4 regions of the Mesorhizobium sp. BE184 genome follow, and region 3 is predicted to be linked to each of the others. Evidence: predicted binding sites of a transcription regulator. Region 3 holds the regulator's gene; each other region holds the start of a gene.
What was found. The regulator PhoB, encoded in region 3, activates phosphate uptake and scavenging genes when phosphate is short. The targets are predictions, from matches to a motif close to TGTCATNNANCTGTCAT.
Positions count from the first base shown of each region.

Region 1: the regulator PhoB is predicted to act here: its motif matches at 2,801-2,817, upstream of J2X35_RS03960 (PhoX family phosphatase).
Region 2: the regulator PhoB is predicted to act here: its motif matches at 1,810-1,826, upstream of J2X35_RS09515 (ceramide glucosyltransferase).
Region 4: the regulator PhoB is predicted to act here: its motif matches at 2,964-2,980, upstream of ugpB (sn-glycerol-3-phosphate ABC transporter substrate-binding protein UgpB).

Region 1 covers NZ_JAVDVU010000001.1:806,114-812,006, forward strand. The annotation lists gene J2X35_RS03940 (hypothetical protein) at 1-236, shown strand, start outside; gene J2X35_RS03945 (hypothetical protein) at 252-1,247, shown strand; gene J2X35_RS03950 (hypothetical protein) at 1,297-1,956, opposite strand; gene J2X35_RS03955 (ankyrin repeat domain-containing protein) at 2,172-2,756, shown strand; gene J2X35_RS03960 (PhoX family phosphatase) at 2,878-4,875, shown strand; gene J2X35_RS03965 (DegQ family serine endoprotease) at 5,106-5,893, shown strand, end outside.
Region 2 covers NZ_JAVDVU010000002.1:275,380-281,272, forward strand. The annotation lists gene J2X35_RS09510 (O-succinylhomoserine sulfhydrylase) at 1-528, shown strand, start outside; gene J2X35_RS09515 (ceramide glucosyltransferase) at 556-1,701, opposite strand; gene apaG (Co2+/Mg2+ efflux protein ApaG) at 1,899-2,291, shown strand; gene J2X35_RS09525 (Hsp33 family molecular chaperone) at 2,318-3,319, opposite strand; gene argF (ornithine carbamoyltransferase) at 3,422-4,333, opposite strand; gene J2X35_RS09535 (aspartate aminotransferase family protein) at 4,347-5,543, opposite strand.
Region 3 covers NZ_JAVDVU010000003.1:52,467-58,359, reverse strand. The annotation lists gene xylF (D-xylose ABC transporter substrate-binding protein) at 1-802, opposite strand, end outside; gene J2X35_RS13840 (ROK family protein) at 1,041-2,285, shown strand; gene phoB (phosphate regulon transcriptional regulator PhoB) at 2,292-2,981, opposite strand; gene phoU (phosphate signaling complex protein PhoU) at 2,999-3,700, opposite strand; gene pstB (phosphate ABC transporter ATP-binding protein PstB) at 3,730-4,542, opposite strand; gene pstA (phosphate ABC transporter permease PstA) at 4,549-5,394, opposite strand; gene pstC (phosphate ABC transporter permease subunit PstC) at 5,396-5,893, opposite strand, start outside.
Region 4 covers NZ_JAVDVU010000003.1:178,842-184,734, forward strand. The annotation lists gene ugpE (sn-glycerol-3-phosphate ABC transporter permease UgpE) at 1-508, opposite strand, end outside; gene ugpA (sn-glycerol-3-phosphate ABC transporter permease UgpA) at 518-1,402, opposite strand; gene ugpB (sn-glycerol-3-phosphate ABC transporter substrate-binding protein UgpB) at 1,598-2,905, opposite strand; gene tlpA (thiol:disulfide interchange protein TlpA) at 3,151-3,843, opposite strand; gene argH (argininosuccinate lyase) at 3,875-5,275, shown strand; gene J2X35_RS14520 (hypothetical protein) at 5,343-5,552, shown strand; gene lysA (diaminopimelate decarboxylase) at 5,571-5,893, shown strand, end outside.

The sequences.
Region 1 (5,893 bases), on a different contig from region 3:
ATGCTTTCGTCGATTCCGGTCAGACGATGCTGTACAACAATGTCGCCTCGAAATTGAGTGGCAGCCAGTTCGCCTACATATTTCTTCGCGATCTGGTCAAAGGAAAGCCTGACAGGCGCAACCGCGACCTCGATGCCGACCGGGGCTTCATGCACGAGTGTTGGGATATCGCCGACGGGACGTCCATCAACGACCCGATCCTATCCGTGAAGATACTGCCCGAAAACGCCCTTTAGGTCAGAGGAAAATTGATGATCAAAGCGCTCGGCAAGACCTCCAAACGAAATTTGCCGTTGAATGAGAGGGGCGGCAAGGAAGGCGAACCTGACAAGCCCGAACCGGTAAGCACCTTTATCGTCATCCCTTATTTTCCAGGAGACCGGGGTAGGCCGGGCAGCGAGCGGCCGTTGCCCGCCGGCGCCATTTCCTGGCTTTGCCCCTCGATCGTCGTCAACGGGCAGGCGGGCGGCGTATTCAAGCGCGGCGAGCCCACGGAGGTGACCGTCGCCGTTGCCAACTGGGGCGCGGGAACCGGCGCCGCTCCGGTTCAGGTATCTGTGTGGTGGGTCGACCCGTCCACCGGTTTCACCGATCCGACATTATTCGGGCAAACGGTCGTTGCCGTTCCGACGGGCGGACAGGTTTTTACCTCGCCGATCATCACCGGCATAGTACCACAGAGCGCACCACAGCACGTCTGCCTGGTGGCGCGCGTATCGAGCCCCTTTGATGTTCCAACGGGAGGCGCGATCCTGCCCGGCATCGAACGGCATTGGGCCCAGCACAATCTGGTCGAGGCGACGAGCGACAGCGATGGCGGCTTTGAATACAAGATCAGGCTGGTTAATCCGTTCGATCACGCCATGGCCTTCGATGTCAGGGCCGAACCCCTCGACACAAAAGCCTTACGGACATTGGGCGAAACGCTTCAGCTCAAACTCGTGGATGTAGGCAGGCGAACGGAAAGCCTGTCGCTGTATCTCGCGACCGGCGGGAAACCGCTGCGCCGGCTGCCCCGTGCGTCGGCTGAAAAGCTGGCTGCAAAGATGAAATGGACCACGCTCGACTTGCACCAAGTGAAGCTTGGTCCACGCGAATCCCGCCAGGTGAAGCTCGCCGGCAAGGTTCCCGAAGGCGTTGGCGGAGGCTCGGCTTTCGCAGTGGAAGTGCGCCAGAGCAGCGGCGACCACAAACGCGGCACCTACTATGAAGGCTCGGTCGGACTGATCGTTCGGGTGAAGGGCTGACGGATGAAGAACGAAGAGGCGCAACTGCGTCGGCTTTTCTCGAAACAGTTCAAGGGGCCTGCGCGGCCCCTTTTTCTTTTTCCTGAAGGCAGGAAAGATAGGCCGAGCCCGTGATCGTCTGCCAGCGGAGCTCTATCCTGGGTGCTTCTTCTGCCGGATAGGCATAAGAGTAAACGCTGTTGACTTCCGTTCGCTGGTCGATCTCACAGATCAACTTTGCAATGGGCGTATGTGCCAGAAATCGATCTATGTCCTCGTTTTCGATGAGGCTTGTATCGACTTCGAAGAACATCTGGACCGTGCCGACGCAAAGATCGAGCATGAACTGGTGGTTGCCAAAATTGGCGTAGTGGATTCTCACGTCTTGCAGGTTCCACAGCGCCGCTTGCAAGAAATCCGAGAGCTTGGCGCTTCCACCCAGCTCTTCCATTGCCAGCGCGAATTGATCGTTTACGCGCTCGGTCGTCTTTCGGATGCTGTTCGGGTGTTCTATCTGAAACCAATGAAGATCGTGGGGTGGATCGTTGCCGAACGAAACCTCGAGCGGTCCATATATCCAATATACCGGAATAGTCTCTACGTGTTCGGTGATCCAGCTATCCGGCGTACCCAGAATCCTGGCGACGTCGATCATCCTCAATCCCGGCTGGATCGGTCCCAAAGTGCCTGTTTTCAGAAAATCGCGAAATGAAAGGAGTTTCTTTTCCATCACATGCTCGACGCGAACGTTGTTCGATTTTCTTGAAACTGTTCGAAAGGCCCCTGCGGAGTACTTTTCGTTTGCGCTGCCTATATGTCGATGCAGGAGCACGCGAGTAAAGCGGAATGGTGGTGATGGCGAAACCGATTTTCATAACGGCACTGGCGTTTCTTCTGTCAGTGGCGAGTCCGCTGTTGGCTGACGGTCAAATCAAGGAAACGCAGATGGGGATCATAAGTGCGGTCAAGGCCGCGGACGTTGAGCAGGTGGGAAGATTGGTGTCTTCCGGTGCCGATCTCGAAACCCGCGACGGGCAGGGGCGGACCGCGCTGCTGCTTGCGGCCCGGGCCAACGCGGTCGAGGCCGCGAAGCTGCTGATTGCCGCCGGCGCCGATGTCAACGCCAAGGATTCCATCAACGACACGCCGTTCCTGTACGCAGGGGCCGAGGGCCGCGACGAGATACTCGAGGCGATCCTCGCCACGGGCCGCGCCAACCTGCGCGACACCAACCGCTATGGCGGAACGGCGCTGATCCCGGCGGCCCACCACGGTCATCCGAGCACAGTCCGCATTCTTCTCGGCACCGACATTGACGTCGACCATGTCAACGATCTCGGCTGGACGGCGCTGCTGGAGGCGGTGATCCTTGGCGATGGCGGGCCGGTGCATCAGGAAATCGTCGGGCTGCTGGTCGATGCCGGGGCAAAAAACACACCTGACCGCGATGGAAAGACGCCGCTCGATCACGCCCGCGACAGAGGTTTTCGCGCCATGGCGCAGCGGATAGAGGCAGGGCCTAAAAAGTAGTCCTTGCCGAAGGCAATCGGCAGCGGACTGCATTTCCCCTGACTCGTCATCAAACTGTTATCGGCCCGCTTTACGGCGTCGGGGAGCAAGCGATCCAGCCACCCCGAAGCCAGAGGCAGCCATGTCAGACCACGAGACCGCCCAATTCCGCACCAGCATGCTCGAGGAGAATGCCGGTCCCGGCACGAATCCAACCGACAACCGCACCATGGGCGAGATCATCGCCACGCGTTTCTCGCGCCGCGGGCTGCTGAAGGGTTCGTTGGCCGTCACCGCTATTGCCGCCACCGTCGGCCAGGTGGCGCTGTTCACCGCCGACAAGGCGCGCGCCGCCGGCGGTTCGGCCTTCTCGTTCGACGAGATCGAAGCGGGCGTCGATGACAAGCATCACGTCGCTGCCGGCTATGACGCCGATGTGCTTCTGCGCTGGGGCGATCCGCTGTTCGCCGATTCGCCCGATTTCGACCCGACCAGGCAGTCGGCGGAGGCGCAGGCGAAGCAGTTCGGCTACAACAACGACTATGTCGGCTACATCCCGATCGACGGTTCGGCCGAGCATGGCCTGCTCGTCGTCAACCACGAATACACCAACCCGCACCTGATGTTCCCGGGAATTGTGAAGGTGGTGGAAAAGGACGGCAAGAAGAAGCTCGATGTCGCGCCGCTCAGCAAGGAGCAGGTCGACGTCGAGATGGCCGCGCATGGCGGCACCATCGTCGAAATCCGCAAGCAGGACGGCAAATGGCAGGTGGTGCGCGACGGCAAGCTGAACCGCCGCATCACCTCCATGACCGAGATGGAACTGACCGGCCCGGCCGCCGGCAGCGACCGCCTCAAGACCAACGCCGATGCGACTGGAACCAAGGTGTTCGGCACGGTCAACAACTGCGCCGGCGGCGTCACGCCATGGGGCACCTATGTGATGGCCGAGGAGAACATCCACGGCTACTTCTCCGGCGAACTGCCGGCGGATCACAAGGAAGCAGCGAACTACAAGCGCCTCGGCATTCCGGAAGGCGCCTATGAATGGGCCGCTCACTACGACCGCTTCGACCTCGCCAAGGAGCCGAACGAACCCAACCGTTTCGGCTGGATCGTCGAAGTGGACGTGCAGGACCCGGCCTCGAAGCCTAAGAAGCGCACCGCTCTCGGCCGTTTCAAGCATGAAGGCGCGGAGTCCATCGTCGCCAAGGACGGCAAGGTCGTCTTCTATCTCGGCGACGACGAGCGCTTCGACTATGTCTACAAATTCGTCACCGCCGGCACGTTCAATCCGAACGATCGCGCCGCCAACATGAACCTGCTCGACGAGGGCACGCTGCATACGGCGAAGTTCGGCGAGGATGGTACCGTAGAGTGGATGCCGCTGGTGTTCGGCCAGGGCCCGCTGACGGCGGAAAACGGCTTCACCTCGCAGGCCGATGTGCTGATCGAGACGCGGCGCGCCGCCGACCTGCTCGGCGCCACCAAGATGGACCGTCCGGAGGACATCCAGCCGAACGCCACCAACGGCAAGGTGTATGTCATGCTGACGAACAACACCAAGCGCAAGGACGACCAGGTCGACGCGGCCAACCCGCGCGCCGCGAACGCCTTCGGCCATATCATCGAGATCACCGAGGACGGCGGCGATTTCGCCGCCGCCAAGGGCAAATGGGAAGTGCTGCTGAAGTGCGGCGATCCTTCGGTGGCCGAGGTCGGCTCGTCCTTCTCCACCGCGACGACGGCCAATGGCTGGTTCGGCATGCCTGACAACTGCGCGGTCGATTCCGCCGGCCGTCTCTGGGTTTCCACCGACGGCAACAACGTCAAGGAAACCGGCCGCACGGACGGCCTGTGGGCGGTCGATACCGAAGGCGAGGCGCGTGCGACGTCCAAGCTGTTCTTCCGGGTGCCGGTCGGCGCCGAAATGTGCGGCCCGCTGTTCGCGCCGGACGACCAGACGGCATTCGTGGCCGTGCAGCATCCGGGCGACGGCGGCGAAGAATGGGAAGGCTTTGGCCGCCCGTCCTACTACGAAGACCTGTCGACCCGCTGGCCCGACTTCAAGCCGGACATGCCGGTTCGCCCGTCCGTCATCGCCATCACCAAGCAGGGCGGCGGCAAGATCGCCGTCTGATCGCCTTCGCCTGCCAACCGACTCGCTTTCGGAAATCCCGGCCGTCGTGCCGGGATTTTCTTTTTTGCCTGCGGCCGGAGCCTTAAATCGCTGATTTCGCCTTTCATTTTGCACAATCCTCACGACAATGGCGCCGATCTCGTTTCGGAGGATTCGGAATGTTCGCCAACCGGCTGTCCAATGCCCTGGTCTCTGTCTTTGTCGCGGCGTCCCTGGCGTTCGGCGCGGGGATGGCTGCCGCGCAGGAGAAGCCTGCCCCCGAAAGCCCCGGCCTGTCGGACGTCCTGACCGATCTCCTGCACGGCGCCGAAGGCGACGCCGCCACAGCGGGTCCCGATCAGCGGGTTCCGTTCGGACGCGAGGAGATGCAGCTTTCCTTCGCGCCGCTGGTCAGGCAGACCGCGCCGGCAGTGGTGAATGTTTACGCCTCGCAAACGGCCAAGGTCCGTTCGCCCTTCGACGGCGATCCGTTCTTCGAGGAGTTCTTCGGCAGGGCGCAGCCGCGCGCGCAGTCCTCGCTCGGTTCCGGCGTGCTGGTCGACCCGACCGGCATCGTCGTCACCAATTTCCACGTCATCAAGGATGCCGACGAGGTGAAGGTGGCGACCTCCGACGGCCGTGAGTTCGCCAGCAAGATCCTGCTCAAGGACGAGACGCTCGACCTCGCCGTGCTGAAGATCGAATCTGACAAGCCGTTCCCTGTCGTCGTCATCGGCGATTCCGACGCCCTGCAGGTCGGTGATCTGGTTCTCGCCATCGGCAATCCGTTCGGCGTTGGCCAGACCACCACAAGCGGCATCGTCTCGGCGCTGGCGCGCAGCCATATCGGCGTGTCGGACTCCGGCTTCTTCATCCAGACCGACGCCGCGATCAACCCCGGCAATTCGGGCGGCGCGCTCATCAACATGGCCGGCCAGCTCGTCGGCATCAACACCGCCATCTACAGCCGCAGCGGCGGCTCCATCGGCATCGGCTTCGCCATTCCGTCTAACATGGTGCGCGCCTTTGCCGACGCGGC
Region 2 (5,893 bases), on a different contig from region 3:
GGCGTCGTGCTATCCGACAAGAAATGGATCGACGAGAACCTGCACGACTATTTCCGTCATACCGGCCCCAGCATGTCGCCGTTCAACGCCTGGGTCCTGCTCAAGGGCCTGGAGACGTTGCCCCTGCGCGTGCGCCAGCAGACGGAAGCGGCCGGGAGGATCGCCGACTTCCTGGCCGAGCATCCCAAGGTTTCGAAGCTCATCTATCCGGGCCGCGCCGACCATCCGCAGGCCGACATCATCGCCAAGCAGATGACCGGCGGTTCGACGCTGATCTGCTTCGACCTGAAGGGCGGCAAGAAGCCGGCTTTCGCCTTCACCAATGCGCTGGATATCGTCACCATCTCCAACAATCTCGGCGACGCCAAGAGCATCATCACCCATCCGGCGACGACGACGCACAAGAACCTCGCCGAAGAGGCGCGGGCGGAACTCGGCATAGGACCGGGGACGCTGCGGCTGTCCGTCGGCCTGGAGGACACGGACGATCTGATCGCCGACATCGAACAGGCGCTGGCCAGCGCCTGAGTTTTGGTGCCGCGCGGGCGGCTGCGTTCAGACGCCCGAAATGGCTTCCTCGGCGGCTTTGGTGCGGATGTCCATTTCGTTGCCGCGCCAGTTGACTGCGCCGCCCAGCCAACCGCGCAGCCATACCGCCGGCAGGATGGCATCGCGCACCAGCATCGCCGCAAGCAGACGCGGCGATGCCTGCCAACCCTTGGCGAGCGCCAGGGCGTATTCCGGCAGGTAGATGGCGGCGAGCACGACCATCGCGACAACTGGAATGCTGAGCCCCAGGCTCCAGGCAGCGCATAGCGCAAGCAGTAAAGGAACCGCCGCGCCGATCAGGATTTCCGGCGCGAAGAACAGTGGGAACGTCACCCTGCGCAACCGCGCCCAGCGTATCTGCCGCGACCAGATTTCGGGCAGCGTGCGGCGGCCGAGCGGCTGCTCGAAGGGCGAACTGACAAGCCGGACCTGCAGGCCGAGGCTATTCACAAGCTTGGTCGCGGCCGCGTCCTCGGCGATCTCGGCGGCCAAGGCATGGATGCCACCGTTGGCATCCAGCATTGGCTTGTTCCACAGCATGCTCTTGCCCTGCGCGAAGCCGTAGCCGATGGCCGCGCCGGTATATTGCCAGCGGGCCTGCAGGGTGTTGAGGAACGCGCATTCGACCTCGGCCCAGAAGCCGTCCGGCCGCGAACCGATGGGCGTCGAGCAGACGAGACCGGTGTCGGCGTGCCACGCCGCCATCATCTGCTGCACGTAGTCCCGCGGCATCAGCACGTTGGAATCGGCTAGGATTACCCATTCGTGGCGCGCCGTCTTCCAGCCCTTGACGCAGTTGTTGAGCTTTGGGTTGCCGCTGAAGCGATCGTCGCCGACAAGCAGCCGCGCCGGCACCAGCGGAAACCGCGCCATGACACGCTCGATCACCGGGGCGACCGGATCATCGGCATGGGCAATGCAGAAGATCAACTCATAATCGGGCCAATCCAGCGAGAAGGCCCGCTCCAGCGTTTCCTGCGTAAACGATTCCATGCCGCGCGACGGAATGACGATCGAGACCGGCGGCGCGTCCGCTTGCGGTGCCAGCAACTCGCCCTGTGGCCTGAGCCGGGAAGAAGCGAGAAGAATGCCGACGACATTGATGGAGATCAGGGTGAGAGAGGCGGCTGAAGCTGCGACTGTCAGTTCCATGGGCACCTGGTCCGTGGCAACGGTTCCGCTTGACGGCCCCGTTCCTTGAATGCCTTCAATCGGGCACGAGTCGCCAGATCGCGGCTGCCGCGAAAACATCATCGTTTCATGTCAGGGCGATGACATGGCCTGTCGGATATTGTTGACCTGCAGGCACCGGCGGCCGAAGAGTCGTTCGCTTGGCATTGGAGACGCGAATGTATCGGGCGGTCACGCGCAGCATCGAGGTGCAAGTCCAGCCGTTCTATATGGAAGAGCAGTCGGACCCCTCCGAAAAGCACTATGTGTGGGGCTACCGTATCACCATAGACAACCAATCGGACGAACTCGTGCAGCTTTTGTCGCGCTACTGGCAGATCACGGACGAATCGGGCCACGTCAAGGAAGTACGGGGAGATGGGGTGATCGGCGAGCAACCCGAACTCAATCCGGGCGACAGCTATCAATACACGTCAGGCTGTCCGCTCTCGACGCCGTCCGGCATCATGGTCGGCCGCTACACGATGCGAAACGCGGGCGGCGAACTGTTCGAAATCGCCATTCCCGCTTTCTCGCTCGACATTCCGCGCGGCAAGCGGACCCTAAACTGATCCGTTTGCCGCGGGCAGATTCCTTCTTATTGCGCTGGCGCAAATTCGGCGGGGTCGAATTCGTATCGTGACGAACAGAATTCGCAATCGACACGAATTTTGCCGTTTTCGATGCTGCTATCGATCTCCTCGGCCGAAAAGCCCTTCAGGATCCCCCGGACCTTGTCCTGCGAGCACGAGCACTGGTCGACGACACGCGCGCCGCCGAAGACGCGAACGCCATGCTCGTGAAACAGCCGGTACAGCAGCCGCTCGGCGCCGACGGTCGGATCGATCAGTTCCGTGCGTTCGACGGTCGCCAGCAGCACCAGCAATTCCTGCCAGGAATTGTCGACGGGATCGTGTGTGGCTTCGGCGGGATCGCCATCGCCGCCCGGCAGGTCGGGCACGCGCATGCGTTCCGACGCTTCCGGCAAGAACTGCGCCAGCAGACCGCCGGCGCGCCATTGCTCGCGCCCGCCGGGCATGACCTGCTTGGCCACCGCCAGCCTGAGGTCGGTCGGTATCTGTTCGGACTGCCGGAAATAGGTGCGCGACGCCTCTTCCAGCGAGGTGCCGTCGAGCTGGACGATACCCTGGTAGCGTTGGGTATGAGCACCCTGGTCGATGGTCAGCGCCAGCACGCCCGAGCCAAGCAGAGCCTCGTCCGAAACATCGCCGGCGGCGACGAGTTCGCCGATCCGTTCCGCGTCAAAACGGGCGTAAGCGCGCAGCGCGCCGGGCGTCGTGAAATCGGCAACCAGCATGTCGAGCGGGCCGTCGGTGCGAGTCTGCAGGATGAACTTGCCGTCGAATTTGAGCGAGGTTCCCAGCAGCACCGTCACCACGCAGGCTTCGGCGAGCAGACGAGCAACCGGATCCGGGTAATCGTGCCGCGAGAGGATGGCGTCGAGCATCGGGCCGAGTTGCACGGCACGGCCGCGCACGTCGAGCGGGCCGACTTCAAACGGCACGACATGGTCGTCGCCGGCATGGCCGAACTCGCCAAGCCTGGGTTCGCGGTCAGTCAATTGCATAGCTTCCAGCATGGTCAATCTCCGGGCGCGGCGATGCGGCCCGGGGTGCCAGCATGGCTCGAAACGCCTTCAATGTGCGTGATGCCGCGCAGATAGGCATCGCGTCGCTCCGGATCAAGCGCCCAGACACCAGGCCAGCACCGCCTTCTGGGCGTGCAGCCTGTTCTCGGCTTCATCGAGGACCACCGATTGCGGCCCGTCGATCACCTCATCGGTGACTTCCTCGCCACGGTGGGCCGGCAGACAGTGCATGAACAACGCGCCGGGGTTGGCTCTGGCCATGAGCGTCGCGTTGACCTGATAGGGCAGGAACACGTTGTGGCCACGGGCTCGGTGCTCCTGGCCCATCGACACCCAGGTGTCGGTGACCACGCAGTCGGCGCCGTCGACAGCCGCTTCGGCTGACTTGGTGAAATTGACAGTGCCACCGTTGCGGCGCGACCAGTCGACGAATTTCTCCCCCGGCTCGCTGCCTTCCGGCACGGCGATGTTGAGATTGAAGCGGAAGCGTGCGGCAGCCTCCAGCAGCGAATGCAGGACATTGTTGCCGTCCCCCGTCCAGGCGACAGTCTTGCCGGCCACGGGACCGCGGTGCTCCTCATAGGTCATGATGTCGGCCATGAGCTGGCACGGATGGGTCTCGTCGGTGAGGCCGTTGATGACGGGAACGGTGGCGGCTTCGGTCAACTCCAGCAGCCGGTCGTGCGACGTGGTGCGGATCATGATCGCGTCAACATAACGCGACAGCACGCGTGCGGTATCGGCGATCGTCTCGGAACGGCCAAGCTGCATTTCGGCGCCGGTCAGCATGATCGTTTCGCCGCCGAGCTGGCGCATGCCGACATCGAAGGAGACGCGGGTTCGCGTCGATGGCTTGTCGAAGATCATGGCCAGCATCTTGCCATCGAGCGGCTTTGAACGCTCGCCGGCTTTCAGCCGCTGCTTGCGGACGACGGCATCGTCCAGCATTGTGCGCAGGTCGCTTTCCGAAACGGTGGAAAGGTCGGTGAAATGGCGTAGTTCCATGCGGCTCGTTCGCTTACTTCGCGGCCGCAGCAATTGTCTCGGACAAGGCCTTGGCAGCTTTATGGATACGTGCCAGCGCCTCGTGAATCTCGGCATCGCTGACGTTGAGGGGCGGAAGCAGGCGAATGACGTTGTCGCCCGCCGTGACGGTCAGGAGATGCTGGTCACGAAACGCGGTGTTGACTTTGACGTTCGGCATCGAACATTTGAGGCCGAGCATCAGGCCGACGCCGCGTATGTCTTCGACGACGTCCGGAAACTCGTCCGCGACTGCGCCAAGGCCCTGCTTCAAAAGCAGCGCCTTGCGGCTCACCTCGTCGAGGAAACCATCTTCCAGAACGACGTCGAGCACGGCGTTGCCGACAGCCATGGCCAGCGGGTTGCCACCGAAGGTCGTGCCGTGGACGCCGGCGGTCATGCCCGCGGCCGCGGCGTCGGTGGCAAGGCAGGCGCCAAGCGGGAAGCCGCCGCCAATGCCTTTGGCGATGGCCATCACGTCCGGGTTCACGCCGCTCCATTCATAGGCGAACAGCTTCCCGGTGCGGCCGATGCCACATTGAACTTCGTCGAAGATCAGCACGAGGCCCTGCTGGTCGCAAATCTGGCGCAGCCGCTTGAGCGTCTGGGCCGGCACCTGGCGTATACCGCCCTCCCCCTGTATCGGCTCGATCAGGATGGCCGCGGTTTCCGGCGTTATGGCCTTTTCCACCGCTTCGATGTCTCCGAGCGCGACCTGGTCGAAGCCTTCCACCTTGGGCCCGAAGCCCTCCATGTATTTGTACTGGCCACCGGCGGCGATCGTCGCCAGCGTGCGGCCATGGAAGGCGCCTTCGAAGGTGAGAACCCGGAACCGTTCCGGCCGGCCGTTGACGAAATGATAGCGGCGCGCCGTCTTGATGGCGCATTCGAGCGCTTCCGCACCCGAATTGGTGAAAAACACCTTGTCCGCGAACGTTTCTTCGACGAGCCGCTCGGCCAACCGGCGCTGGCCGGGGATCTCATAGAGATTGGAAACGTGCCAGAGCTTCTGAGCCTGCTCGGTCAGGGCGGCGACGAGATGCGGGTGGCCGTGACCCAGGGAATTCACGGCGATGCCGGCGGCGAAATCGAGATATCGCTCGCCCTTGTCCGTCACCAACCAGGCGCCCTCGCCATGGTCGAAGGACAGGGGGATGCGGGCAAAGGTCTCGTAAAGCGCCGAACCGCTCATTATATGCGTCTCCGGAACCGGAAAAATCAAAAAGCCGCCCGTTCGGCGGCCTTTTGCGGCTTATCCTGTTTTTCAGTCACGAAGTCAACGAAAACGTCTTTTAAGCCGGCCGTCCACCCCTTCTGGAGAACCTGTTCGCCAACAGGTCGGCAAGTTGGGGAAAACCGAAAAAACCGAATCGTGTTGCCCTCAGGACTCTTGTCACCGAGTCAGCGCATAGAGTAGTTGTGAAGAAGAAATAACTAGATTTCGTGCGGCGGATCTAATCACCCCTGTAGATGTGGTGTCCGCCCGGTGTGAGCCGGGTCGTGAATCGATTCCAGCGCCGTGTGGATTCAAAGGAGTGCCGT
Region 3 (5,893 bases):
GCGCATCCTTGAACACCGACACCGTCTGCGTACCCAGCGCGATACGGTTCAGCGCGGCATGGTCAGCGTCCTGGCCCGAAACCGGAACCGAGCCGGCAAGGCCCTGTGCCTGAAGCGCTGCGATTGCGCCGCCGGCGGTGCCGTCATTGGCAGCAACGACAGCGTCGACCTTGTTGTCGTTGGCAGTCAGGAACTGCTCCATGTTCTTCTGGGCGTTGGCAGGCAGCCAGCCGTCGGTATAGGCCTCGCCGACATTCTTGATCTTGCCGGCGTCGATGGCGCCCTTGAGAACTTCCATGGCGCCAGCGAACAGGAAATCGGCGTTCGGATCGGCGCCCGAACCCTTGATGAACACGTAGTTGCCTTCCGGCTTGACAGCGAACACGGCCTTCGCCTGCAAACGGCCGACTTCCGTGTTGTCGAAGGTCAGGTAAAAGGCATCCTTGTTTTCGATCAGGCGGTCGTAGCCAACCACCGGAATGCCTTCGTCGACGGCCTTCTGCACAGCCGGACCGATGGCGGAAGCGTCCTGTGCCAGGATGATGAGCGCGTTGGCGCCCTGGCTGATCAGGCTTTCCACATCGGCAAGCTGCTTGGTCGGGTTGGACTGGGCGTCGGCGGAGATGTATTTATCGCCAGCGGCTTCGATAGCCTTCTTCATGGCCGCCTCGTCGGTCTTCCAGCGCTCTTCCTGGAAGTTGGACCAGGACACGCCGATTACCTTGTCTTTCGCATGGGCGACGGACGCCAGCGTCAAAGACAAAGCAACACCCGCCAACATGGCGGTTGCAAATTTCCTCATGATTTCCTCCCTGCGCCGCTCGGCGCTGACTAATTGGCCTTAAGACCCGTACAGAAGCTCTTTTTTTCGAGCCTCAAAAAAAATCATGACGTAAGGATTGGCCGCTGTCAACGGATTTCATTTTCGGATTTCTATTTTTTCGAGTTCCGAAAAAATAATGACAGCCCGCGTGGCTTCTGCCACAATTGACATCTTGCCGATTGCCGTGCCCTAGCAATCGCAAGGGGAGGAAATAACGATGTCGGTGGGAATCCGCCACGACGATTTGCGGCGGCGCAATCGTGCCATGGTCATCTCGGCCGTGCGCCGGGACGGCCAGCCTTCACGCACAGAGATCGCAGCGACGACGGGTCTCAGCCACTCGACCATATCGGCTATATCCTCCGACCTCATCGGCGAATGCGTGTTGATGGAAGCGCGCGGCGAAACCACGTCGTTGAAGCGCGGCCGTCCGCAGGTCGCGCTTGCGCTCAATCCGGATGCGGCCGTGGTCGCCGCCGTGGTCCTCTCCCTCAATTTCCTCTCAGCCGCGATCATCGACTATACCGGCCATGTGGTAGCCGAGGAGCATCGCCGGCTCGACACCCAGCATATGGGTCGCGAAGACCTCATCCGGCAATGCATCGACATTGTCGGCCAAGGCCTGGACCGCCTGCAACTCAGCGGCCGCCGGGTTCTGCGCATCGCGCTCGCCGTACAAGGCATCACCGACGCTCAGGCCCGCATCCTGCTCTGGACGCCGATCACCCCTCACACCGACATCCCGTTCGCCGACTTGCTGGAAGCCCGCTTCGGCATTCCGGTCATTGTCGAGAACGACTGCAACATGATGGCCGAGGCGCTGCGCTGGCGGAACCCCGAGCGCTACCGTGAGGATTTCATCGCCATCCTCCTCTCCCACGGTATCGGCATGGGCATGATTTTGAAGGGCGAGTTGTTCACCGGCACGCATTCTTCCGGCGGTGAGTTCGGCCACATGATCCACAAGCCCGATGGCGCGCGCTGCCGCTGCGGCCGACGCGGCTGCGTCGAAGCCTATGCCGGCAATTACGCCATCTGGCGCAATGCCCATGGCCTCGCCGAAAGCTCCGAACCGGCAGCCAACATCGTCGATGACGACATGCAGGCGCTTGCCGCCTTGGCGCGCGAAGGCGATGGCCCCGAACGCGAGGCCTATCGTACGGCCGGCGAAGCGCTGGGTTTTGGACTAGGCAGCCTGTTCGCGCTGATCGATCCTGCGCCTGTGGCCGTGGTCGGCATCGGCGCAGCGGCATTCGACCTTATCGAGCCGTCATTGCGCGCGGCAATCGCCAGAACGGCTGGCGGCCAGCATTCCGGTTCGATCTCCTTCGACACCGAGCCCGACGAACGGCCGCTCATCCGCGAAGGCTGCGCCATGCGGGCGCTCACCTTCGTCGATCAGGAGATATTCGCACCCGGCAGTCAGCCGCAGGAATCGAGCAGGCAGGCGGCTGTTATTTGAGGAAAGTCAGTCCTCGCGGATGGCGTAGCCGGCGCCGCGGATCGTGCGGATGACGTCAGGCATCCGTCCGGTGTTGACTGCCTTGCGCAACCGCCCGACATGCACGTCGACTGTGCGCTCGTCGATATAGATCGTCTCGCCCCAGACATTGTCGAGGAGCTGGCTGCGCGAAAACACCCGGCCGGGGTGCCGCATCATGAACTCGAGCAGCCTGAACTCGGTCGGCCCAAGGCGGATCTCGCTCTTCTTGCGGTAGACTCGGTGCGATTCCCGGTCGAGCACGATGTCGCCGACCTTCAGCACCGAAGACAGCACCTCGGGCTTTGCCCGGCGCAGCAACGCCTTCACCCGCGCCATGAATTCGGGCGTCGAGAACGGCTTGACCAGATAGTCGTCGGCCCCGGTCGAAAGGCCACGCACCCGGTCGCTTTCCTCGCCGCGCGCCGTCAGCATGATAACCGGCAGCCTCTCGGTTTCGGGTCGCATCCGCAGACGCCGGCAAAGCTCGATACCGGAGACCGCGGGCACCATCCAGTCGAGGACGAGGAGATCCGGAACGTTCTCCTGCAGCCGGATCTCGGCCTCGTCGCCACGGGTTACGACTTCGACATGGTAGCCTTCGGATTCGAGATTGTAGCGGAGGAGGACGCCCAGCGGCTCCTCGTCCTCCACCACCATGATACGCGGTGCAATCATTGCTAGCCTTTCAGCCGTCACGCAGCCGGCGCTGCCGTCTCGTCAAGCTTGGGCCTGTTCGGCGGCAGTTGCTCGCCCGTCAGCACATAATAGGCGTTTTCGGCGATGTTGGTGACGTGGTCGCCGATCCGCTCGAGATTCTTGGCGCAGAACAGCAGATGCGTGCAAGCGGTAATGTTGCGCGGGTCCTCCATCATGTAGGTCAGGAGCTCGCGGAACACCGACGTGTATTTGACGTCGATCCGCTCGTCGTCGGTTCTCAGCTTGGACAGGGCCGGCGCGTTGCCGACGCTGTATTCGTCTACCACCGCATGGACCTGTTCCAGCACCAGTTGGGCCATCGATTCGATCGAGTGCGACAGGTCGCGCGGAACGGTGTGTTCGCCGACCGCGCCGACACGCTTGGCAATGTTCTTGGCCAGATCGCCGATCCGCTCCATGTCGCCGGCCATGCGAATGGCGCCGAGTACCGAACGGAGATCATCGGCCATCGGCTGGCGTTTGGCGATAAGCGTGATGGCCCGGCCGTCCAGTTCACGCTGGCGCGCGTCCATGATGGCGTCATCGGAAATGACGTGCTGCGCCAACGCATTGTCGGCGCCGAGCAGAGCCCGCGTCGAGCTGCCGACCATCAGGCCGGCGAGCTCGCCCATCCCGTGGATGAGCTTGCTGATCTGGGCGAGATCTTCGTCGAAGGATGCGACCGTATGTTCGCTCATGATGCTGTCCTCGTATGACGCGGGCGAAATCAGCCGAACCGGCCGGTGATGTAGTCCTGCGTGCGCTTCTCGCCCGGCGACGTGAACATCTTCTCGGTCTTGTCGTATTCGATCAGTTCGCCGAGATACATGAACGCCGTCTGGCTGGAGACGCGCGCCGCCTGCTGCATGTTGTGGGTGACGATGACAATCGTGTAGTCCACCTGCAACTCATCGATGAGTTCCTCGATCTTGGCGGTCGATAGCGGATCGAGCGCCGACGCCGGCTCGTCGAGCAGGATGACCTCCGGCTTCACCGCCACGGTGCGCGCGATGCACAACCGCTGCTGTTGGCCGCCCGAAAGGCTGAGGCCGCTGGCGTCGAGCTTGTCCTTGACCTCGTTCCACAGCGCCGCGCGATGCAGCGCCTGTTCGACCCGGACGTCCATTTCCGACTTCGAAAGCTTCTCATAGAGGCGGATGCCGAAGGCGATGTTCTCGTAGATCGACATCGGAAACGGCGTCGGCTTCTGGAACACCATGCCGATCTTGGTGCGCAGCAGGTTGAGGTCCTGCGAACGGTCGAGGATGTTCTTGCCGTCGAGCAGGACCTGCCCGTCGGCGCGCTGCTTCGGATAGAGCTCGTAGATGCGGTTGAAGACGCGCAGCAGCGTCGATTTTCCGCAACCCGACGGACCGATGAAGGCGGTGACGCTGCGGGCCGGAAGCGACAGCGATATGTTCTTCAGCGCCTTCGACTCACCGTAGTAGAAGTTGAGATCCTTGACCTCGATCTTGGTGGTTTTGGGAGCGAGGGCGATGGCATCTGACATGGCGATTTCATTGGACAGCATCGGTTTCATATCTCTCTAGGTCCTGCGTCCGGTGAGGCTCCGGGCGATGATCGACAGCGCCAGAACCGTGAGGGTGATGATGAGCGCGCCCGTCCAGGCCAATTGCTGCCATTCCTCATAGGGGCTGAGCGCGAACTGGAAGATGGTGACCGGCAGGCTGGCCATGGGTGCGTTGAGGTTGCTCGACCAGAACTGGTTGTTCAGCGCCGTGAACAGAAGCGGCGCGGTTTCGCCGGATATGCGGGCGATGGCCAGAAGGATGCCGGTGACGATACCCGAAAGCGCGGCGCGGTAGGCGACCGAGCGTATGACGATCCAGCGCGGCGCCCCGATGGCCGCGCCTGCTTCGCGCAGCGAATTCGGCACCAGTGTCAGCATGTCTTCCGTGGTGCGGACCACAACCGGTATCACGAGGATGGCCAGCGCGAACGAGCCGGCGATGGCTGAGAAATGTCCCATCGGCCGCACCAGCAGCTCATAGACGAACAGGCCGACGATGATCGAGGGCGCCGAGAGCAGGATGTCGTTGATGAAACGCACCACCACCGTGAGCTTCGAGAACCGGCCATATTCGGCCATGTAGGTGCCGGCCAGGATGCCGATCGGCGTGCCAACGATGATGCCGATCAAAGTCATGGCGATGGAGCCGGCGATGGCGTTCAGCAGGCCGCCGGCGTCGCCGGGGGGCGGCGTCATTTCCGTGAAGACGGAAAGCGAAAGACCGGCGACGCCCTTCCACAGAAGCGCGCCGAGGATGAGCGCCAGCCAGGCAAGGCCGATGCCGGCCGCCGCCATGCACAGCGTCATCATCACCGAGTTTCTGGCCTTGCGGCGGGCATGAAGCGATGAAGCGGTGGACATGTCAGGCTCCGGCGCGACGTTCGAGGCGCAGCAGCATGAAGCGCGCTATCGCCAGGATGAAGAAGGTGAGGATGAACAGGATCAGGCCGAGCGCGACCAGCGAGGACGTGTAGAGCGTCCCGTCGGCCTCGGTGAATTCATTGGCGATGGTGGCCGAGATCGTCGTTCCCGGCGCAAACAGCGAAGCGCTGATGCGATGGGCGTTGCCGATGACGAAGGTCACAGCCATGGTTTCGCCAAGCGCACGCCCGAGGCCCAGCATGACGCCGCCCATGATGCCGATGCGCGTATATGGAATAACGACGCGGCGCGTGACTTCCCAGGTTGTGCAGCCGATCCCGTAGGCCGACTCCTTCAGAACCGCCGGCACCGTGTCGAAAACGTCCTTGGTGATGGAGGTGATGAAAGGCAGCACCATGATCGCGAGGATGAGCGCCGAGGTCAGCATGCCGATGCCGTAGGGCGGTCCGGCAAACAGGCTGTTGAGGCCCGGGACGCC
Region 4 (5,893 bases), 130 kb from region 3:
TGGTCATGAAGAACTGCCGGAACAGCAGCGTCGCGGTCGCCGAGGCGATGAGCGGGATGATGAGCCCGGCATAGGTGTCGATCAGGCCGAAGTCGACCATGACCTTGTAGGTCGGCAGGATGCGGACCTCAACCGGCAGCATCAGCGTGATGAAGATCAGCCAGAAGAACGTCATCCGGAACGGAAAGCGGAAGAAGACGATCGCGTAGGCCGACAGGATGGAAATGATGATCTTGCCGACCGCGATGCCCACCGCGACGATCGTGGTGTTGAGCAACAGCGTGCCGACGCCGACACCGCCGATGCGGCCGATGCCGCCGAACAGCGCTTCCGTGTAGTTGCGCAGGAACTCGCCACCGGGCAGCAGCGGCAGCGGTGGCCGCAGGATCGTCTGCAGCGTGTGGGTCGAGGCGACGAAGGTGTAGTAGATCGGGAACGCCACGATCAATATGCCGAGGATCAGGACGGCATGAGCGATCAAGGTGCGGACGGGAGATTGGCCGATCATCGTGCAGCCTCAACCATAATGCACCTTCTTCTCCACATAGCGGAACTGGATGGCGGTGAGGGCGATGACGATGACCATCAGGATGACCGACTGGGCTGCGGACGAGCCGAGGATCAGGTTGACGAAGCCGTCATTGTAGACCTTGTAGACCAGCGTTTCGGTCGACTTGCCGGGGCCACCGCCGGTGACGGCGTGAACGATGCCGAACGTGTCGAAGAAGGCGTAGGTCGTGTTGATGACGAGCAGGAAGAACGTCGTCGGCGCGAGCAGCGGGAAGACGATAGTCCAGAAGCGCTTGGTTTCGCCGGCGCCATCTATGGCGGCCGCCTCGATAAGCGTTTTCGGGATCGCCTGCAGACCGGCGACGAAAAAGAGGAAATTGTAGCTGATCTGTTTCCAGGCCGCGGCGATCACCAGAAGGATCATCGCATGGTTGCCGTTCAGCACCGGGTCCCACGGAATGCCGGCCCGGCGCAGGAGAACCGCCAGGCTGCCGATGGACGGGTTGAACAGGAACAGGAAGAGCATGCCGGCGATGGCGGGGGCCACCGCATAGGGCCAGATCATCAGGGTGCGGTAGAAGCCTTTGCCGCGCACGACCTTGTCGGCCATGACCGCCAGCAGCAGCGCCACGCACATTGCCACCGCCGCCGTCGCCACGGAAAAGACGATCGTGACCTTGATGGAGTTGAGATAGCTGGGGTCGGAGAGGACGCGTTTGAAATTGTCGAACCAGACGAATTTCGATCTGAGGCCGAAGGGGTCTTCCTTCAACATGGATTGGTAAAGCGCCTGCCCCGCCGGCCAGTAGAAAAAGATCAGCGTGATGGCGAGCTGCGGCGCCACCAGAAGGTAAGGCAGGAACTTGTTCGGGAAGACGACGCGGGGGGTCATGCTGGCGCCTTACCCTCCCCCGTGTGGGGAGGGTCGATGAGCAATTGAAGCGGAGCGGAAATTGCGAAGCGGGGTGGGGGTGAACAGGTCAAATCCATCTTCCGGCAGATCATGTTCTGGCCCCCACCCGTCTCGATCGCCTTGCGTTGCAAAGCATCTCACCGACCCTTCCCGCAAGGGGGAGGGTCAATGCGCTCAATTCCCCAACGCTTCCTTGATGGCCGCATTGCCGCGCTTGACGGCGTTGTCGAGCGCCTGCTGGGCGGTCTGCTTGCCGGCCAGCATGTTCTCGAACTCCTCGTTCTGGATGTCGCGCACCTGCGGCAGGTTCGGCAAACGAACGCCCTTCGAGTTTTCGGTCGGCGCTTTGCCCATCATCTGCAGGATCGGCGTTTCACGGCCGGGGTTCTTCTCGTAGAAACCCGACTTCTTGGTGGCTTCGTAAGCCGCCAGCGTGACTGGCAGATAGCCCGACTTCTCGTGCAGATACTGCTGCACGTCGGTCTGCGACAAATAGGTGAAGAAGGCCGCGACGCCCTTGTACTGTTCGGGCGTCTTGTTGCCGAAGACCCAGAGGCTGGCGCCGCCAGGCGTGGTGTTCTGCGGGGCGCCGGGCGCATCGCTGTCGTAGGGCAGCTGGCCGATGCCGTAGTTCATGCCCGACTTGACGATGTCGCCGAGGCCGCCGGACGATTCGGTGAAGATGCCGCATTCGCCGGCGAGGAAGATCTGCTTGGCTTCCGAAGTGCGGCCGCCATATTTGAAGGTGCCGTCCTTGGCGAGATCGGCCAAGGCCTGGAAGTGGTTCACATAGAGCGGCGCGTTGATCTTGAGCTCGACGTCACCGCCGGCGAGACCGTTTTCCTGGGTCGCCCAAGGAACGTTGTTCCAGGCGGCGAAGTTCTCGAGATGAATCCATGTGAGCCAGGTCGAGGTATAACCGCAGGGAGCGGCGCCGCTCGATTTGATCTTCTTGGCCGCGTCCCAGACCTCGTTCCAGGTCTTGGGCGGGTTGTTCACGTCGAGCCCGGCCTTCTGGAAGATATCCTTGTTGTAGTAGAGGATCGGCGAGGATGAGTTGTAGGGGAAGGACAGCATCGTGCCGTCGGGCTTCGAATAGTAAGCAACGATGCCGGGCAGATACGCGGCCTTATCGAACTTGGCGCCGGCTTCGGTGAGCACATCGGCAACTGGCTTCACCGCGCCTTCAGCGGCCATCATGACGCCGGTGCCGACGTCGAAAACCTGCATGATCTCAGGCGCCTGGCCGGCGCGGAACGCGGCGATGCCGGCGTTCAGCGTCTCGGGGTAAGTTCCCTTGAAAACCGGCATGAGCTCGTATTCGCTCTGGCTGGCGTTGAAGTCCTTGGCGATCTTGTTGACGACCTCGGCGTTGGCGCCTGTCATGGCGTGCCACCAGCTGATCTGGGTGGCGGCGAAAGCCGATGTCGTTGAAAAAAGGGTCAGCGCGGCCAGTGAGGCCGCAAAGCCATGAAATTTCATGTTTCACTCCCATATGTCGTTGGCGGAAAGGGACCGCGGCAGGGAGTATGGGTCGAATATGACAGCCCGACAACGGTTTTGTTGCACAGGTGTGAATTTTCACACCTTTTTCATATCGGTTTCGTTTGAATTGCCAAAAATGGCCTGATCTTTCGAGTTGTAAACGATGCGCGGTAACAGCGAATTGCTTCGCTGGCTATCGATGAAACCCTGTCCATGAAGATGAGAGCGACGGAAAACGGTTCTCAGAGACCGGTCGCGGCATCCACCAGCGCGCGTGCATCCTGTCCCGCCCACTCCGCTGGACCGTTCATATATGCGATCAGACAGCCTTCGGAGTCGACCAGCATGGTGACCGGCAAGCCCAGCGCCAGCCCTCGCGTCTTGACGTCGTTGAACAGCTTCAGCGTCGGGTCACGGTAAAAAGCGAGGTTGGATACTGCGATGTCGGACAGGAATTTCTTCGGCTTCGCATCGTCGCCGGTGTCGACATTGACGGCGACGACCTCGAACCTGTCACCGCCCTTGTCCTTCTGCAGGGCATCGAGCGCCGGCATCTCGGCGCGGCAGGGCGCGCACCATGTCGCCCACAAATTGACCAGCAGTATTTTGCCGGCGCGGTCGGCCAAGCTCATCGGCTTGCCGTCGGGATCGTTGAAGGCGAGCGTTTTCAGCGATTGCGGCGGCGATGCCGGCAGAAGCGCCGCGACGTGGCCGGTCGCGGCATCCGATATTTTCCTGGATTCGTCGGCCTTGGCGGCACAGACCTTGTCGTCAGCGCTATCGCCGACAGCCACCTGTGTGGCTGCATTTCCAGGCGCATTGTTGCCAGAGCCGCTCTCCCTGACATATACCGCGACCGCACCGGCCAGCACGCCCGCCACCAGGGCGACAAGGATGAGGCGTGACGCCGGGAAGAAACGATTACCGTCTGCCATTTTCGAATGCTCCGGGAAACGGGTTATAGCGATGAGCGACAAGAAGGCCAGCAACCAGATGTGGGGCGGACGTTTTGCCTCGGGTCCGGCCGCGATCATGGAGGCGATCAACGCCTCAATCGGCTTCGACCGCAAGCTCTATGCGCAGGACATACGCGGCTCCATCGCCCATAGCGAAATGCTGGCGCAGACGGGCATTGTTTCGGCGGACGATCAACAGAAAATCGCTCACGGGCTGAACACGATTTTGGCAGAGATCGAGTCCGGCAAATTCGCTTTTTCGACCCGGCTGGAAGACATCCACATGAATGTCGAGGCGCGGCTGGCCGAGCTGATCGGTCCGGCGGCGGGGCGGCTGCACACGGCGCGCTCACGCAACGATCAGGTGGCGGTCGATTTCCGGCTGTGGGTGAAGGACGAGTTCAACCGGGTGGCCGTGGCCCTCAAGGGGTTGATCGAGACGCTGCTGACCAGAGCCGAAGAGCACGCCGCGACTGTGATGCCTGGTTTCACCCATCTGCAGACGGCGCAGCCGGTCACCTTCGGCCATCACTGCATGGCCTATGTCGAAATGTTTGCGCGCGACCTTTCCAGGGTGCGCGACGCGCTGGAGCGCATGGACGAAAGCCCGCTCGGCGCGGCCGCGCTCGCCGGCACCGGATTCCCGGTCGACCGGCACCAGACCGCCAAGGCGCTGGGCTTCCGCGAGCCGACGCGCAATTCGCTCGACAGCGTTTCCGACCGCGACTACGCACTGGAATTCCTGTCGGTCGCGGCGATAACCGCGACGCATCTTTCGCGGCTTGCGGAGGAGATCGTCATCTGGTCGACGCCGCAATTCGGCTTCGTCAGGTTGTCCGATAGCTATTCGACCGGCTCGTCGATCATGCCGCAGAAGAAGAACCCGGACGCCGCCGAACTGGTGCGCGCCAAGACCGGTCGCGTCAACGGCCATCTGGTCGGACTGCTGACGGTGATGAAGGGGCTGCCGCTGACCTATTCAAAGGACATGCAGGAAGACAAGGAAGCAGTCTTCGACGCCGCCGAGACGCTCGACCTGATGCTGGCGGCGATGACGGGCATGATCGGCGACCTTACTGTCAATGTGGCGGCGATGAAGAAGGCCGCCGGCTCCGGTTATTCCACGGCCACCGATCTGGCCGACTGGCTGGTGCGGAGTCTGAACATGCCGTTTCGCGAGGCGCACCACGTCACCGGCAGGGCGGTGGCGCTGGCCGAGGAGAAGAAGGTCGGGCTGGAGAAGCTGTCGCTGGACGATCTGCGCTCGATCCATCACGGCATCACCGATGACGTATTTACAGTGCTTTCGGTACAGAATTCGGTGAAGAGCCGGACCTCTTTCGGCGGCACCGCGCCGGCCGAGGTCAGGCGGCAGATACGCTATTGGAAGAAGCGCTTGCCGAAGGCATGATGCCGGGGTGCAAACCGGAAAAAACTCGGTTAAAAGCGGCAGGCAATCAGCTCGGACGGATGATCAGATGACCGCAGGCAGGATGTTGACGACCTTGGCGCTTGTCGCCGTGATGGCCACCGTGGCCGCCTGCGGCCGCAAGGCGGGGCTCGACACGCCCTACGAGGCGGCGGTCGATGCGCGCAAGGCAGCGGAGAAGGCCAAGCAACCGCTGCCGCCGGAGCCGCAGAAACCGGACACCAACAAGCCGTTCTTCCTCGACAAGCTCATCCAGTAAGCTCCGGACCGCCCTACAGTGAACCATTTCGAGTACCGCGACGGCGTCCTGCACGCCGAAGATGTCGCCATACCGGCCATCGCCGCGCAGGTCGGTACGCCGTTCTACTGCTATTCGACGGCGACGCTGACCCGGCATTTCCGGGTGTTTTCTGAAGCGTTCGCCGGGCTCGATTCACTGGTGTGCTACGCGCTGAAGGCCAATTCGAACCAGGCGGTGCTGAAGACGCTGGCGAAGCTCGGCGCCGGCGCCGACGTGGTTTCCGAAGGCGAGTTGCGGCGCGCGCTCGCGGCCGGAATTCCGGCTGACAGGATCGTCTTTTCCGGCGTCGGCAAGACGGC